Pontimicrobium sp. SW4: one gene and its partner. The protein of the gene in region 1 binds, or shares a complex with, the protein of each later gene. Links are inferred from orthologs where the notes say so. Each region holds a gene or a part of one and is shown in the gene's direction. Other genes may lie near its edges.

Region 1 (7,732 bases):
AATTATATTTGCCAACATATTATGGCTGTTTAAACAGCAACTTAAATCAACATTTACTTATGAAAAACTACATTTTAGCCCTAATTACAATAGGTTTTTTCGTTCAAGGTAGTGCACAAACATTAACCGAAATTATTCCTTACTCACAAGATAGTAGGGTCATTACAACTGGAGTCCCATTTTTATTGATAGCAGCAGATGCAAGAGCAGCAGGTATGGGAGATATGGGAGTTGCAACTTCTACTGATGTGTATTCGCAACAATGGAATCCTTCAAAATATGCCTTTTCAACTGCAAAATCTGGAATTGGTATAAGCTATACACCTTATTTAAGTAAGCTAGTTAACGATATTTCTATTGGACAGGTTACTTATTTTAATAGACTTAATGAACGAAGTGCCTTTGCAGGAAGTTTTAAATATTTTAGTCTTGGTGAAATTGAACTAGTTGATGGTCCAAATGACACGCCAAGAATAGCAAAGCCAAATGAAATGACAATGGACTTATCCTATACATTACGTTTAGCAGATCAATTTGCCATGGGAGTCGCACTACGTTATTTGCGTTCGGACTTAAAAATTATTGGAGTCGATCAAAACCCAGCACCTGCAAGTACTATTGGTGTTGATATTTCTGGTTTCTATCAAGGAGAAGAACAAGCTTACAGTGACTTTAATGGTCGTTGGAGAGGTGGATTCGCAATTCAAAATTTAGGACCAAAGATAAAGTATGACGATGCAGGTAGAGAAAACTTTATTCCAACTAACTTAAGACTTGGTGGAGGGTTCGATTTTATATTTGATCAATACAATAAATTAGCAGTAACTGCAGAGTTTACAAAACTATTAGTGCCAACACCTCCAGTTTTAGGTAAAGAGGTTGAATTTGAAGACACTAATGATAATGGTACTTACGATGAAGGAACAGATACTTTAATTAGCGAAACAGATAATGTAATAGTTTCAGGTAAATCTACCGATGTTAGTTTTATTTCAGGAGTTTTTCAATCATTTGGAGATGCTCCAGGAGGATTTAGTGAAGAGCTTAAAGAGTTTACTTGGGCTTTAGGAGCCGAATATCAATATCAAGATTCTTTTGCATTAAGAGCAGGTTTTTTTAATGAAGCAGAAGAAAAAGGAGCTAGAAAATTCTTTGCACTTGGTGCAGGGTTTAAATACACAACTATTAATGTAGATATGTCTTATTTGTTCTCAGCGTCTAAAGTACAAAGTCCATTAGAAAATACATTACGTTTTTCTTTAACCTTTAACTTTGGAGATGGTGAGTATAACGAATATTAGAAAAGAACAACATATTTAAGATTTTTAAAAAACTATTGTATTTTACAATAGTTTTTTTGTCTAAAAAAGTCAGTAATGAAGGAAATAAAAATAGAATCTACGCTTTATGTTTATAATGCCTTAGAGGAATTACCTAAAGTTATTCAAAACTTAATGAATGAAGCAGTAGAAGCAAGAGAGAAAGCTTACGCACCTTATTCAAAATTTAGTGTGGGTGTAGCATTGCTTCTTGATAATGGAGAAGTAATAATAGGGAGTAATCAAGAAAACGCCTCGTATCCTTCAGGGCTTTGTGCAGAAAGAACTGCTATATATTATAAAGGAGCTAAGCATCCCAATGCCAAAATTCTAAAAATGGCAATTATAGCAGGCTCTCAAATTAATAAAACGTCAGAGCCTATCCCACCTTGTGGAGCTTGTAGACAAGCTATTGTAGAGTATGAAATAAATCAAGAATCTCCTATCGAAATCTATTTTATGGGAGAAATAGGTAAAGTTGTAAAATCTAACTCTATTAAAAATCTGTTACCATTAGTGTTTGATAAGTCTGTTCTATAACGTTTTCATTTAAAATTAACTCTTAACAGTTTTTTGGTTAATAACTAAAGTATTACTTTTGTAATTCGCTTAATTAAAACCAAAATTAGTCGATGCAAAAAATCACTAAAGAAACATATATAAAATGGTATGAAGACATGCTATTTTGGAGAAAATTCGAAGATAAATTAGCAGCAGTATATATTCAGCAAAAAGTTAGAGGTTTCCTTCACTTATATAATGGACAAGAAGCTGTTTTAGCTGGAGCTTTACATGCAATGGATTTGTCAAAAGATAAAATGATTACAGCTTATCGTAATCATGTGCAGCCAATTGGTATGGGAGTTGATCCAAAACGTGTTATGGCTGAATTGTATGGAAAAGCAACTGGAACTTCTCAAGGACTAGGTGGATCTATGCATATTTTTTCTAAAGAAAAAGGTTTTTACGGAGGACATGGTATAGTTGGAGGGCAAATTCCTTTAGGAGCTGGAATGGCTTTTGGTGACAAGTATCATGACAGAGGAGCTGTAACATTGTGTTACATGGGAGATGGTGCAGTACGTCAGGGATCATTACACGAAACCTTTAATATGGCAATGAACTGGAAATTACCAGTAGTATTTATTTGTGAAAATAATGGTTACGCCATGGGAACGTCAGTAGAACGAACCGCTAATCATACAGATATCTGGAAGTTAGGTTTAGGTTATGAAATGCCATGTGGACCAGTAGATGGAATGAATCCTGTTAAGGTAGCCGAAGCTATGCATGAAGCAATTGAAAGAGCACGTCGTGGAGATGGACCAACATTTTTAGAAATGAAAACGTATCGTTATCGTGGGCATTCCATGAGTGATGCACAACATTATAGAACGAAAGACGAAGTTGAAGAATACAAAAAAATAGATCCTATTACACAAGTAAAGGATATTATTTTAGAAAAGAAATATGCAACAGAAAACGATTTAAAAGCAATTGATAAGCGTGTTAAAGATTTAGTTAGCGAATGTGAGAAATTTGCAGACGAATCTCCTTATCCTGAAAAGAGTTTAATGTATGATGCTGTATATGAGCAAGAAGATTATCCATTTTTACAACATAAATTATAAGTCATGGCAGAAATTATTACAATGCCTCGTTTGAGTGACACTATGGAGGAAGGTACTGTTGCTTCTTGGCTTAAAAAAGTTGGTGATAGCGTAGCCGAAGGAGATATTTTAGCCGAAATTGAAACAGACAAGGCTACTATGGAATTCGAATCATTCCATGAAGGAACGTTGTTGCATATTGGTGTTAAAGAAGGTGAAACCACTAAGGTTGATGAACTTCTAGCTATAATTGGTGAAAAAGGAGAAGATGTTTCAGCCTTGTTAAATAATTATAGCTCTGAAGTAAAAGAAGAAGAAGAAGTGGAAGATAATAAAAATTCAAATGATGTGACGCAAACAGAATCTATAGATATACCTGAAGGTGTTACTGTGGTGACAATGCCTCGTTTGAGTGATACTATGGAAGAGGGTACCGTTGCTACATGGTTAAAAAATGTTGGTGATACTGTTGAAGAAGGTGATATCCTTGCTGAAATAGAAACTGATAAAGCGACGATGGAGTTTGAGTCGTTTCAATCTGGAACATTGTTACATGTAGGATTAAATGAAGGTGAATCTGCTAAAGTAGATTCATTACTAGCTATAATTGGCCCAAAAGGTACTGACGTTGCTAATATTGCTAAAAATTTTAAAACCGATATTCCTTCTGGAAATGTAGCTGACGCTCCAAAGAAAGAAGAGAAACAAATTGATACAGCAAAAACAGAAAAAAATGTCATTTCGAACGAAAGTGAGAAATCTCATAATCAATCTAGTGACATAATTTCTGGAAGATTATTTGTATCACCATTGGCTAAAAAAATGGCTGATGAAAAAGGAATTAATTTATCTCAAGTTAAAGGTTCTGGTGAAAACGGACGAATTATAAAACGTGATATTGAAAACTTCACACCATCAACATCATCACAAGCAACAGTAGGTAAATTCGTGCCATCTGGTCAGGAAGATTTTGATGAAGTAGCAAACTCAAACATGCGTAAGGCTATTGCTAAAAATTTAGCAAAATCTAAGTTTACAGCGCCACATTATTATTTAAATGTGGAATTTGATATGGATAACGCTATGGCGTTTCGTGCTCAATACAATACGTTGCCAGACACCAAAATATCGTTTAATGATATGGTAGTAAAAGCTTGTGCATTAGCATTAAAACAGCATCCACAAGTCAACTCTCAATGGTTTGATGATAAAATGCGAATGAACAATCATGTACATATTGGTGTAGCAGTTGCTGTTCCAGATGGTTTAGTTGTTCCTGTTGTTAAGTTTGCAAACGAACAATCGTTACCACAAATAAATGCTGCAGTAAAAGATTTTGCTGGAAGAGCAAGAAAGAAGAAACTTACGCTTGAAGAAATGGAAGGTAGCACCTTTACTATTTCTAATCTTGGAATGTTTGGAATAGATAGTTTTACATCTATTATCAATCAACCAAATTCGGCAATCCTTTCGGTTGGAGCTATTGTGGAAAAACCAGTGGTTAAAAATGGACAAATTGTAGTTGGAAATACCATGAAATTATCAATGGCATGTGACCACAGAACGGTTGATGGTGCTACAGGAGCTTTATTCTTACAAACATTAAAAGGATACATTGAGAATCCAGTAACGATGTTAGTATAGTTTGATAATGCATAAAAAATAACTAAAACCTGTTTCTACTGAGACAGGTTTTTTTATGAAGAGAACTTTTTCACTCGACAGTATTTATTATCTTTAACACATATTAATTATAGCGCTAAAACACATATATATGAAAAATATTATTCTATCACTTATTACAGTTATTTTATTCACGGCATGTCGAAATAAAACAATTAACCCTTCTGAAGTTGTTACTAAAGAAAATATACAAACAGCTATGGAATATTTAACATCCGATGAATTGGAAGGGCGTGCAACCGGAACACCTGGGATAGAAAAGGCAGCTGTTTATATTGAAGATTATTTTAAACAAAATAATATTGAGCCTTATTTTGAAACTTATCGCGATAACTTTCAGTTTAACCGAAAAGTAAAAGAAGGTGATACTATTGTTGAGCGATCTGTAAATGGATTTAATGTTGTTGGGTTAATAGAAGGGAACGACCCAGAATTGAAAAATGAATACATTATACTTGGTGGGCATTATGATCATATAGGAAGAGGCAGAGAGGTAGATGGAGATTCTATTGCAAATGGTGCCAATGATGATGCATCAGGAACTATTACAGCAATGGAAATGGGTAAATACTTTGCTAAATCAAAAAGCAATAAAAGAAGTATTCTTATTACGTTGTATGCTGCTGAGGAAATGGGACTTAAAGGCTCTGATCATTTAGCTAAAAAATTAAAAGACAAAGGAACCAATGTTTACAACATGGTTAATTTTGAAATGATTGGTGTGCCTAGAGCCGAAGATGAACCAATGGCATATATGTCGGGTTATAAACGTTCTAATTTTGCCGAAACTCTCAACAAATATGCTGGTGAAGAAGTAGTTGGGTTTTTTGATAAAGCCAGCGAAATGAACTTGTTTATGAGGTCAGATAATTATCCGTTTTTTAAAGCACTAAATATCCCAGCACATGCTATTTCAACGTTCGATTTTACAAATTATGAATATTATCACCATGTTGATGACGAAGCCGAAAAAATGGACTATGACCATATGACCAATTTCATTATTAAAATGATTCCAGCATTTGAAGGTATGATGAATGCTCCAACCAGAGAAGTTGTGCTAAAAAATGAGTAAAAACATCATCATTACTGGAACAAGTCGAGGTATTGGTTTTGAGTTGGTAAAACTATTTGCTGCTCAAGGTTATAATGTTTTGGCATTATCTAGAAACGAAAAACCAGTTAACGATTTAGGTTTAAAAAATGTCACCACTTGGTCTTTTGACCTTAGTAATGAGGTTTCTTATAAAAAAGTAAGCAGTTTCGTCAAGAAAAATTGGAAGCAAGTAGATGTTTTAATTAATAATGCAGGAGCTTTATTGAATAAACCGTTTGCTGAAACGACTTTTGATGATTTTGAATACATTTATAAAACCAATGTTTTTGGTGTTGCTGAATTAACTAGAGTTACCTTGCCATTTATGAAAGCTAATAGTCACGTAGTTACTATCAGTTCTATGGGAGGCGTACAAGGTAGTATGAAGTTTCCAGGTTTAGCTGCTTATAGTTCAAGTAAAGGTGCTGTGATTACTTTAACCGAATTGCTAGCTGAAGAATATAAAGAATCTGGAATATCTTTTAATGTACTGGCACTTGGAGCTGTACAAACCGAAATGTTAGAAGAAGCCTTTCCAGGATATCAAGCACCAACTACAGCATTAGAAATAGCAAATTATATTTATGATTTTGCTTTAAATGGTAATAAGTATTATAATGGAAAAATACTACAGGTTTCTAGTTCGACGCCTTAGTTATTTTTCTTCAATATAATCTGGATTTTGTATTGCTGAATTTGCATTCATAGATAGTTGCAACTCTTTTAAACGAGTGTTTAATTCTTTTACTTTTTCAGGAAACTCTTTAGATAAATTGTTGGTTTCAGATACATCATTAGACAAGTTATATAGCTCTAAAGTATTAGTTTCATAAAAAGAAATTAACTTCCAATCTCCTTTTCTTATGGCTGCTCCAGGAGTCCAAGCACTACCATGATAATGCGGGTAATGCCAAAACAACTCATCTCTTTTAAGAGGAGAACTGTTTTTTAATATAGGCGTTAAATCCCTTCCATCAATGGTTTGATTTTCATCTAAATTTATATCAGCAATCGACATAATGGTCGGATAAAAATCATGCCCAATTACAGGTTCATTATTAATGTTATTTGTTTTGTTGTAATTAGCAGGTTTTATAAGCAATGGTACACGAATACCGCCTTCATAAAGCCATCCTTTGCCACCTCTTAATGGAGTTACAGCTGTTGGTGCTATAAAATTGTATTCCTTTTTTAATGTAGATAGACCGCCATTATCAGAAGTAAAAATAATGGTCGTATTATCATAAAGGTTTTTATCTTTTAGTACTTTTATTAATCTGCCAACATTTTCATCAAGAGAGTATACCATTGAGGCATATGCAGGATTAAATTGAGTTAATGTAGTAAGCCCTCCTCTTTCTTCTTTTTGCTTAGGGGCTTCAATTCCTAATGCTTCAGCTTTCTTATTAAATTTTTCAATATGCTTTTTATTTGCTTGTATTGGTGTATGTACAGTATAGTAAGTAAGGAATAAAAAGAAAGGATCGTTTGATGTAGAGTCTAAAAATGTAATTGATTCGTTAGTTAGCCTGTCGGTTAAATATTCACCATCTGGGCCATCACTTAACTTAGGGTTTTTATAAGGAGAATAGTAGCCTCCTGGTGGTTGTCCCATATGTCCTCCAGCTATATTAACATCAAACCCTTGATCAGTTGGAAAATAACCTTCTGAACCCAAATGCCATTTTCCTGCAAAAAAAGTGTTGTAACCATTGTTTTTCAGGGTTTCCGCTAATGTTACTTCATTAAGTGGGAGTTCGTTTAAATCTTCTGGACCTAACAGTTTTTCTTTTTTTGCATTATTTCCAGGAATCCAATCGGTTATATTTACTCTAGCTGGATGTCTTCCAGTCATTATTGAAGCTCTAGATGGCGAACAAACTGATCCCGATGCATAAGCATTGGTAAATTGAATACTTTGAGTACTTAAAGAGTCAATATTTGGGCTTTCATAAAAGGTACTGCCAGAATATCCTAAATCTGTCCAACCTAAATCATCAACAAGAATAAAAACAAAATTTTGC
Region 2 (7,713 bases), 780 kb from region 1 along the record:
ATTTATTCATACATTATCTAATAATACAACTGCTTCTCCAATAGATACATGGAAATTATCGGACTTAAATATTGAACCTCAAAAATCTCAACAATATTCACTAGGCTTATTTACAAATTTTAATGATAATCTATACGAAGTAAGCTTAGAAGGTTATTACAAAAACACTAATAATGTATTAGATTATAAAGTTGGTGCGGAATTATTATTGAATTCAACTTTAGAAACCGAAGTTTTGCAAGGTAAAGGAAAGTCGTATGGTTTAGAACTTCTATTAAAAAAGAGTAAAGGAAACTTAAATGGTTGGATTGGTTATACTTACTCACAGTCACTAATAAAGTTAGATAGTCCTTTTCCTGAAGAGGTTATAAATAAAGGAAGATATTTTCCTGCAAATTTTGATAAGCCACATGACTTTAGTTTAGTATCTAATTTTAAGTTTACTAAGCGATTTAGCGCATCAATGAATTTTGTTTATCAAACTGGTCGTCCAGTTACTTATCCCATAGGAAGTTATTACCAAAATGGACAAGAGATAGTAGTTTATAGTGACCGTAATAAATTTAGAATACCTGACTACTATAGATTAGATTTAAGCTTTAATGTAGAAGGAAACCATAAAACAAACAAATTAGCACATAGTTTTTGGAATATTTCAGTGTATAATGTTTTGGGAAGAAACAATCCTTATTCTGTGTTTTTTGTAACAGAAGATGGTGAGATTAATGCGAAGCAAGCATCTATTTTTTCAATACCTATTCCAACAATTACTTATAACTTAAAATTTTAAATATAAGTTTTATGAAATCATATAAACACTGCTTACAAGCATTAATTATTACAATAACAATCTTTCTTGGTAGTTGTGTAGAGCCTTTTGAATATGAGTCTGAAAACTTTGAAAAGCTTATAATAATTAACGCTGTTATTACAGATGAAAACACAGAACAAATAGTAAGTATTACTAATACGACACCAATTGATGAACACTATGTTTCTCCAGAAAATAATGCACAAGTAATTGTAAAAGATGATTTAGGTAATCAATATATGTTCTCAGAACTTGAACCTGGTAAGTATGTTTCGCAAAACCCATTTGCAGCTATTCAAGGAAGAAATTATTCACTGCATGTAGTAACTAGTAATGGTAGAAAATACCATTCTGATGAGATAAGCCTAGTTTCAGGAAAAAAACCAATAAATATTAATCCAATTCGAAGAGTCAATGATCAAGGCATTATAGGCGTAGATATTTTAGTTAGTAGTTTTGATGAAACTAATAACTCTAAGTATTACAGATATGAATATGAGGAAACATATAAAATTATTGCACCAAACTGGAGTCCTTTTGATATAGTCCCTAGCGGATTTGGCTGTGGTGCACCTTTTACTCTAATACCTAAACAAACAGAGCAAAAGGTTTGTTACAACACAACCTTATCCAATTCTATAATACAAACTAACACTATTAGCTTATCTGAAGATAGAGTCGAGGATTTTAGTGTTAGATTTATTCCAATAACCAATTTAATTATTGCGCATAGGTATAGTATATTGGTAAAACAGTATGTACAATCTAGAAATGCTTATGCCTATTACGAAAAGATAAATAAAAGTATACAAGAAGGTAATATTTTTTCTCAAGTGCAAACAGGTTTTGTTCAAGGGAATATGTTTTCAGAGACTGATTCTAACGAAAATGTAATTGGTTTTTTCGAAGTTTCTTCGGTAGTTACCAATAGAGTGTTCTTTAATTTTGAAGATATTTTTCCTGATGAAGAAAAACCAGAAAAAGAATGTATTTTAATTGCACCACCAATTGCGGAAGAAGGTGAATGTAGTTTATTACCCTTTTTAGAAAATTCACAATATAAATATGTTGAGAATAATAGTCCTCAAGGCGAAGGTGAAGGACCATATACAATAACTCAACCTAATTGTGGAGATTGCACTAGAGAAGGAGCAGCAGAAGTCCCAAGTTTTTGGATAGAATAATAGCATCATGAGATTTAAAAATATAATATTAGTTACTAGTTTTGCCTTTCTTAGTATTTATTTAAGAGCACAAACTAATACAGAATTATCGCAATCTAAAACAGATTTCCCAACCGAAAGTGTTTATATACACTATAATTCAACGATATTATTTTCTGGAGAGACATTATATTATAAGTTTTATAGTCTAAACAATTTTTCAAATAAGCTTTCAAACATTAGTAAAGTAGGTTATATAGAATTAGTAGATAAGGATAAGCAAGTAGTTTTTAAGCATAAAATAAGGCTTAATAGAGGACAGGGTTATGGAGATTTCTTATTGCCAAGCGATGTTCCTACTGGAAATTACAAACTAATTGGATACACATTATGGATGAGTAATAACCAAGAAAATAAGTTTTTTGAAGCCGATTTGAAAATTATAAATCCATATAAAGCAATAAACGAAACAACTATAAAAAATGATTCTTTAAGTACAAAGCTTAAGAATGAATTAATAGCCAATTCAACAAAAAATCTCGAATTAAAACTGCAAAAAAAGATTTATAACGTAAGAGATGAAGTGTTATTTAGTATTATTAACGATAAAAAAATATTTAGTAACATTTCAGTTTCTGTTTATAAAGTAAACGAATTAGAAGCATCCCCTTTAATATCTGCTCAAACTTATAGAAAAAAACAATTAAGTAGTATTGACCACAATACTATTTATCAGGAAAAGATTATTGAATTTCCAGAGATTAGAGGAGAAATTATTAAAGGAACCCTTAAAAGTGACACACAGGATGTTTCCAATAAAAAAATTGCGATTTCTATACCAAGCGGAGGATTAATAAATATTGTAAAAACAGACAGTAAAGGAAAGTTTAGTTTGAATGTGAATCAGCACTACAATAGGAATGAATTATATGCTAAGGTATTTGAAAATGATGATGATGATTACAAGCTAGAAATAGAGCCGTTATTTAAAATAGATTATAAAAAACTAAACTTTAAAGAGTTTGTAATATATGAAAGCGAGGTTAAAAAGGTTTTAGAGAGGAGTATTTTTAATCAAATAGATAATGCCTATTTATTTACTAAAACAGATTCAATATTAGTTCAAGGATCGAATTTGCCATTCTATGATTCCTACGATTTAGAATATGATTTGGATAACTATAATAGGTTTTCAGATATGAAAGAAGTGTTTGTAGAAATAATTAATCAAGCACAAATTTATAAAACACAAAACGACAATTTTCAGTTTTCAATTTTAAACCAAAAAGGATCATTCGATAAAAGCATACCACCTTTACTAGTTATAGATGGGATAATTATTAGAGATCCAAATCTTTTGGTTTATTATAATGCTAAGAGCATAAAAACAATAAAAATAATTAGAAGTAAGTACTATTTGGGATCAGATATTTTTAATGGTGTTATCGTTTTTCAGACCATTAATAATGATTTTAATAGAAAGGTTGTTAATTCAATAGCAAATAAGTTTGAATTGTATGATTTAGAAAAAATTAAGCAATATAAAAACACATCTTACGAAGGAAGTTTACTTATTGAAAACAATAGAATCCCAGACTATAGAAAGCAATTGTACTGGAACCCCAATATAAAACTAACTAATAGTTTAAAAGATATAAGCTTTTTTACGTCTGACAATACTGGTGAATTTGAAATTAGAATAGAAGGGTTTACAGAACAAGGAGATCCAGTTTCTTTATCTTCAACTTTTACAGTTATAGAAGAATAATTCTCTTTGTTATTTTCTTAAATATAAAGACAAAAATCAGCTAGCAATATTTATTGTCATTAATGGATATGTTTGTACTTTTGTATTCGATTTTTAATAGAAAGAAACAAATTTTATGAACTCATACGATGTAGCCATTATTGGTTCTGGTCCTGGAGGTTATGTAGCAGCAATTCGTTGTGCACAACTTGGAATGAAAACTGCAATTATTGAAAAATATTCAACGCTTGGTGGTACTTGTTTAAATGTTGGTTGTATACCAAGTAAAGCCCTTTTAGACTCGTCTCACCACTATGAAGATGCTGTAAAGCATTTTGAGGAACATGGAATAGAAATTCCAGGCGATATAAAAGTGAATTTAGAAAAAATGATTGCACGTAAGCAATCTGTTGTAGATCAAACTACAGGTGGCATTGATTTCTTGATGAAGAAAAACAAAATCGATGTTTACGAAGGCTTAGGAAGTTTTAAGGATGCTACCCATATTACTATTTCTGGAAAAGAAACTACAGAAATTGAGGCTAAAAACACCATCATAGCCACTGGAAGTAAACCATCAAACTTGCCATTTATAAAAATAGATAAAGAACGAGTTATCACTTCAACCGAAGCTTTAAAACTAAAAGAAATCCCTAAGCACATGATTGTGATTGGTGGAGGTGTTATTGGTTTAGAACTTGGTCAAGTGTATAAGCGTTTAGGAGCAGAAGTCTCTGTAGTTGAATATATGGATCGTATTATCCCAACGATGGATTCTGGGTTATCAAGAGAGTTAAATAAAGTGCTTAAAAAACAGAAATTCAAAATTAATGCGTCTCACAAAGTAAAGTCTGTTGAAAGAGTTGGAGATGAAGTAATTGTAAAAGCTGATAATAAAAAAGGAGAAGAAGTAGAGTTTAAAGGAGATTATTGTTTAGTATCAGTAGGTCGTCGTCCTTATACAGATGGTTTAAACGCAGAAGCTGCTGGAGTAAAGCTAAATGATAGAGGACAAGTGGAAGTGAATGACCATTTACAAACAAGCGTTTCAAACATTTATGCAATTGGAGATGTTATTAAAGGCGCAATGCTTGCGCATAAAGCTGAAGAAGAAGGTGTGTTTGTTGCTGAAACTATTGCAGGACAAAAACCGCATATCGATTATAATTTAATTCCAGGCGTGGTTTACACATGGCCAGAAGTTGCGGCTGTTGGTAAAACAGAAGAAGAATTAAAAGATGCTGGAATCAACTATAAAGTTGGTCAATTCCCAATGCGTGCTTTAGGTAGAAGTAGAGCAAGTATGGATTTAGACGGATTTGTAAAAATCCTTGCAGATAAAACGACTGATGAGATTTTAGGCGTACACATGGTTGGTGCTAGAGCTGCTGATATGATTGCTGAGGCAGTTGTTGCTATGGAATATAGAGCTTCTGCAGAAGATGTATCACGTATGTCTCATGCACATCCAACATTTACTGAGGCTATTAAAGAAGCAGCTTTAGCTGCCACAGATGATAGAGCTTTGCATATCTAATGAATTCCCTTAAAAAAAGGAATCCCATCATTAAAAACTAAAATATTTTAAAAGCGAATCTATTATAGGTTCGCTTTTTTATTTCCTTGTTAATAACTTTGATTTTATACTTTTTATAAAGCATTGACTTTCAATATTTAAAATTATAACTTCGCTTATCGTATGATATAGTTCATTGAAACGGAACGATATCTTTACCATTAGCTGCAACCAAAATGAACATCAAAATGAAATTTCTTCTTCCAATACTATTTCCACTTTTATTTACTTCTTGCAACGGACAGAAAAATAAACCTGTTGAAATAAAAGAATCTAAAGTTTATACTAATGCTGACATTATTACTAGTAGTCTATTAGATAAAAATGGAGACTTATGGTTTGGAACATCAACTGAAGGACTTTACAAATATGATGGAGAAAAATTTTCAAACTTTAATGAAAGTAATGGACTATGCACTAACCAAATATGGAGCATCATAGAAGATGATAAAGGAATAATTTGGTTGGCAACTAATAAAGGTTTGTGCAAATACAATAGCAATACGTTTACTCAAATTTCGCTTCCATATATTGACACCAGTAGCGATTGGTATAAAGACATTTACCCAACTATCAACCCAAACCAAGCAAATTCTATAATCCAAGATAAAGACGGGATATTTTGGATTAGCACTTCTGGTGGTGGTGCTTATAAATATGACGGAAATACATTTGAGAATATTTTGGCTGATAAAGGCAGAAAATATGAAGACAGTCTTCATCACAATGTTATACAGAGTGTCATGGAGGACAAAAACGGTAATATTTGGTTTGCTTCTATGAGCAATGGAGGAATAACTCGTTTTGATGGAGAGACATTTAAGGATTTAAAAAGTGAAGATGGATTAAGCGATAATATGGTTCGTAATCTCTTTCAAGACAATGAAGGAAATATTTGGATTGGAACTAATGGTAATAGGAATGGCGGATTGGATAAGTTTGATGGAAAGAACTTCACGAACTTTAATGAAAGTAATGGTTTGTGTAGTAACAATATAGATGTCATTTACCAAACTAAAAGTGGAGTAATGTGGTTTGGAAGTGATAGAAGTGGCGTGTGTTATCTTGAAAATGGAAAATTTATACCAATCCAAGAATTATCCGAAGTCGCAATCCGAACAATTATCGAAGACAAGAATGGGGATTTATGGTTTGGTGGAAGAAAAGGAAACCTATGGAAATATGAAGGAAAGCAACTGACTGATCTAACCCAATTGAAAAATGAATAAAAGGCAACAGCTAACACGGTATATAGCAAATAGGGAGTTCGGTGGTTTACGAAAGTTAGTGCTATTATCAAATACCGCCAAATCGTTGATTTGGCTTTTAAGAATGAATAAATTAAAAACAAAATACAACGCTTTGGCTCTGTGCAAACCTGAAAGTTTATTACTTTCTACTGCCCTACTTGCCATATACTAACCGATAAGCGTAACAAAAATTAATGCTTTTGCTTTACCATTTAAAAATCACCTATTTCAAAATCAGCATCCATCCAACTTTCATTAATTAAAGATTCCATTTTAGTGACATTCTCAGAATCATTAAGACCTTGATAGGCTAATTTTAGTCCATGATGTGCCCAACCATTTTTTGGCAATCTTTTTAAATCATCATTATAGGTTGTAATGGCGTCATTAAATTCACCTGCTTTATTTTGTATAGCTCCTAGATGGTGTCTTACAGAGAAAAACCAATCTGGTGGTTCATTATAGTTGAGTGTATCCTCAATAGCTATAGCTTCTTTTAAAAGTATGATACTAGTTGCATAGTCTTCATCAGAAGCCCATAATTCAGCTTCTAGTACTTTGGAGGCTATTTGTACTAAATCATAAACCGAATTAATATCCCAAATGGTAACCTCTTTTAAGCTTTCATCTTTTGCCAACTCCATTAGTTGTATTAATTCTTTTTTTGCACTTTCCTGATCTCCTTTTCCTAAATGCGCCATTCCCTCGGCATAATGCCTTACAGCTTTCACATATTTTAAATCGTAAGTTTCAAATTGCATATCTAAAATATCATCCCATTTTTTAAATTTTACTGCCACATTATATGGTGTGATGTAATAATGCTGTAAAGTACCCCAACCTGGTTGTTTCATGATTTCTGGATGCACATGTTCAGAGACTTTGTTGGCGCCAATCATTGCCCAATGACTATTACCCTCTAAAGTTGCAGTTGCTGCCATAAAATGATAATTATGTGGATAATACCCTAGAGGATAAGCACCTTGTGCATGGCACAAAGTAACATAAGTGCTATCAGCTTCAACTGCTGCAATATTTGATAGTGTTCCTTTATGATATTCACCAGTTCTAATATACACATGGGAAGGCATGTGTAATAAATGTCCTGAACCAGACACTAAACCATCATCAAACACTTTGGCTGAAATATTTGCCCTTTCTGGAGT

The links.
Region 2: the proteins of ABGB03_RS02110 (region 1) and lpdA are in contact, whole or in part, in a crystal structure (PDB 1EBD), measured with the Geobacillus stearothermophilus proteins. The link is inferred for Pontimicrobium sp. SW4 from one-to-one orthologs. Residues at the interface, in WP_033016211.1 of Geobacillus stearothermophilus: Ile130, Ala131, Met132, Pro133, Arg136, Arg140, Glu141, Asn155, Arg157; in WP_049624544.1 of Geobacillus stearothermophilus: Pro340, Ser341, Asp344, Tyr345, Arg403, Asp406, Val408, Glu431, Ala432, Gly433, Asp438.

Annotation. Positions count from the first base shown.
Region 1 is NZ_CP157199.1:449,288-457,019, forward strand. What follows is about bases 2,385-5,263. They hold ABGB03_RS02110 (pyruvate dehydrogenase complex dihydrolipoamide acetyltransferase), read left to right. Parts: upstream 2,385-2,953; coding sequence 2,954-4,573; downstream 4,574-5,263. Other genes in these bases: pdhA (pyruvate dehydrogenase (acetyl-transferring) E1 component subunit alpha), read left to right, coding at 2,385-2,950; ABGB03_RS02115 (M28 family peptidase), read left to right, coding at 4,704-5,263. Outside these bases: type IX secretion system outer membrane channel protein PorV, read left to right, coding at 60-1,301; cdd (cytidine deaminase), read left to right, coding at 1,377-1,859; more of pdhA, read left to right, coding at 1,952-2,384; more of ABGB03_RS02115, read left to right, coding at 5,264-5,687; ABGB03_RS02120 (SDR family oxidoreductase), read left to right, coding at 5,680-6,363; ABGB03_RS02125 (sulfatase), read right to left, coding at 6,364-7,732.
Region 2 is NZ_CP157199.1:1,231,054-1,238,766, forward strand. What follows is about bases 3,198-6,057. They hold lpdA (dihydrolipoyl dehydrogenase), read left to right. Parts: upstream 3,198-3,857; coding sequence 3,858-5,258; downstream 5,259-6,057. Other genes in these bases: ABGB03_RS05930 (hypothetical protein), read left to right, coding at 3,198-3,742; ABGB03_RS05940 (two-component regulator propeller domain-containing protein), read left to right, coding at 5,486-6,057. Outside these bases: ABGB03_RS05920 (carboxypeptidase-like regulatory domain-containing protein), read left to right, coding at 1-790; ABGB03_RS05925 (DUF4249 domain-containing protein), read left to right, coding at 802-1,995; more of ABGB03_RS05930, read left to right, coding at 2,003-3,197; more of ABGB03_RS05940, read left to right, coding at 6,058-6,526; ABGB03_RS05945 (hypothetical protein), read right to left, coding at 6,760-7,713. UniProt on the Escherichia coli protein: Lipoamide dehydrogenase is a component of the glycine cleavage system as well as of the alpha-ketoacid dehydrogenase complexes.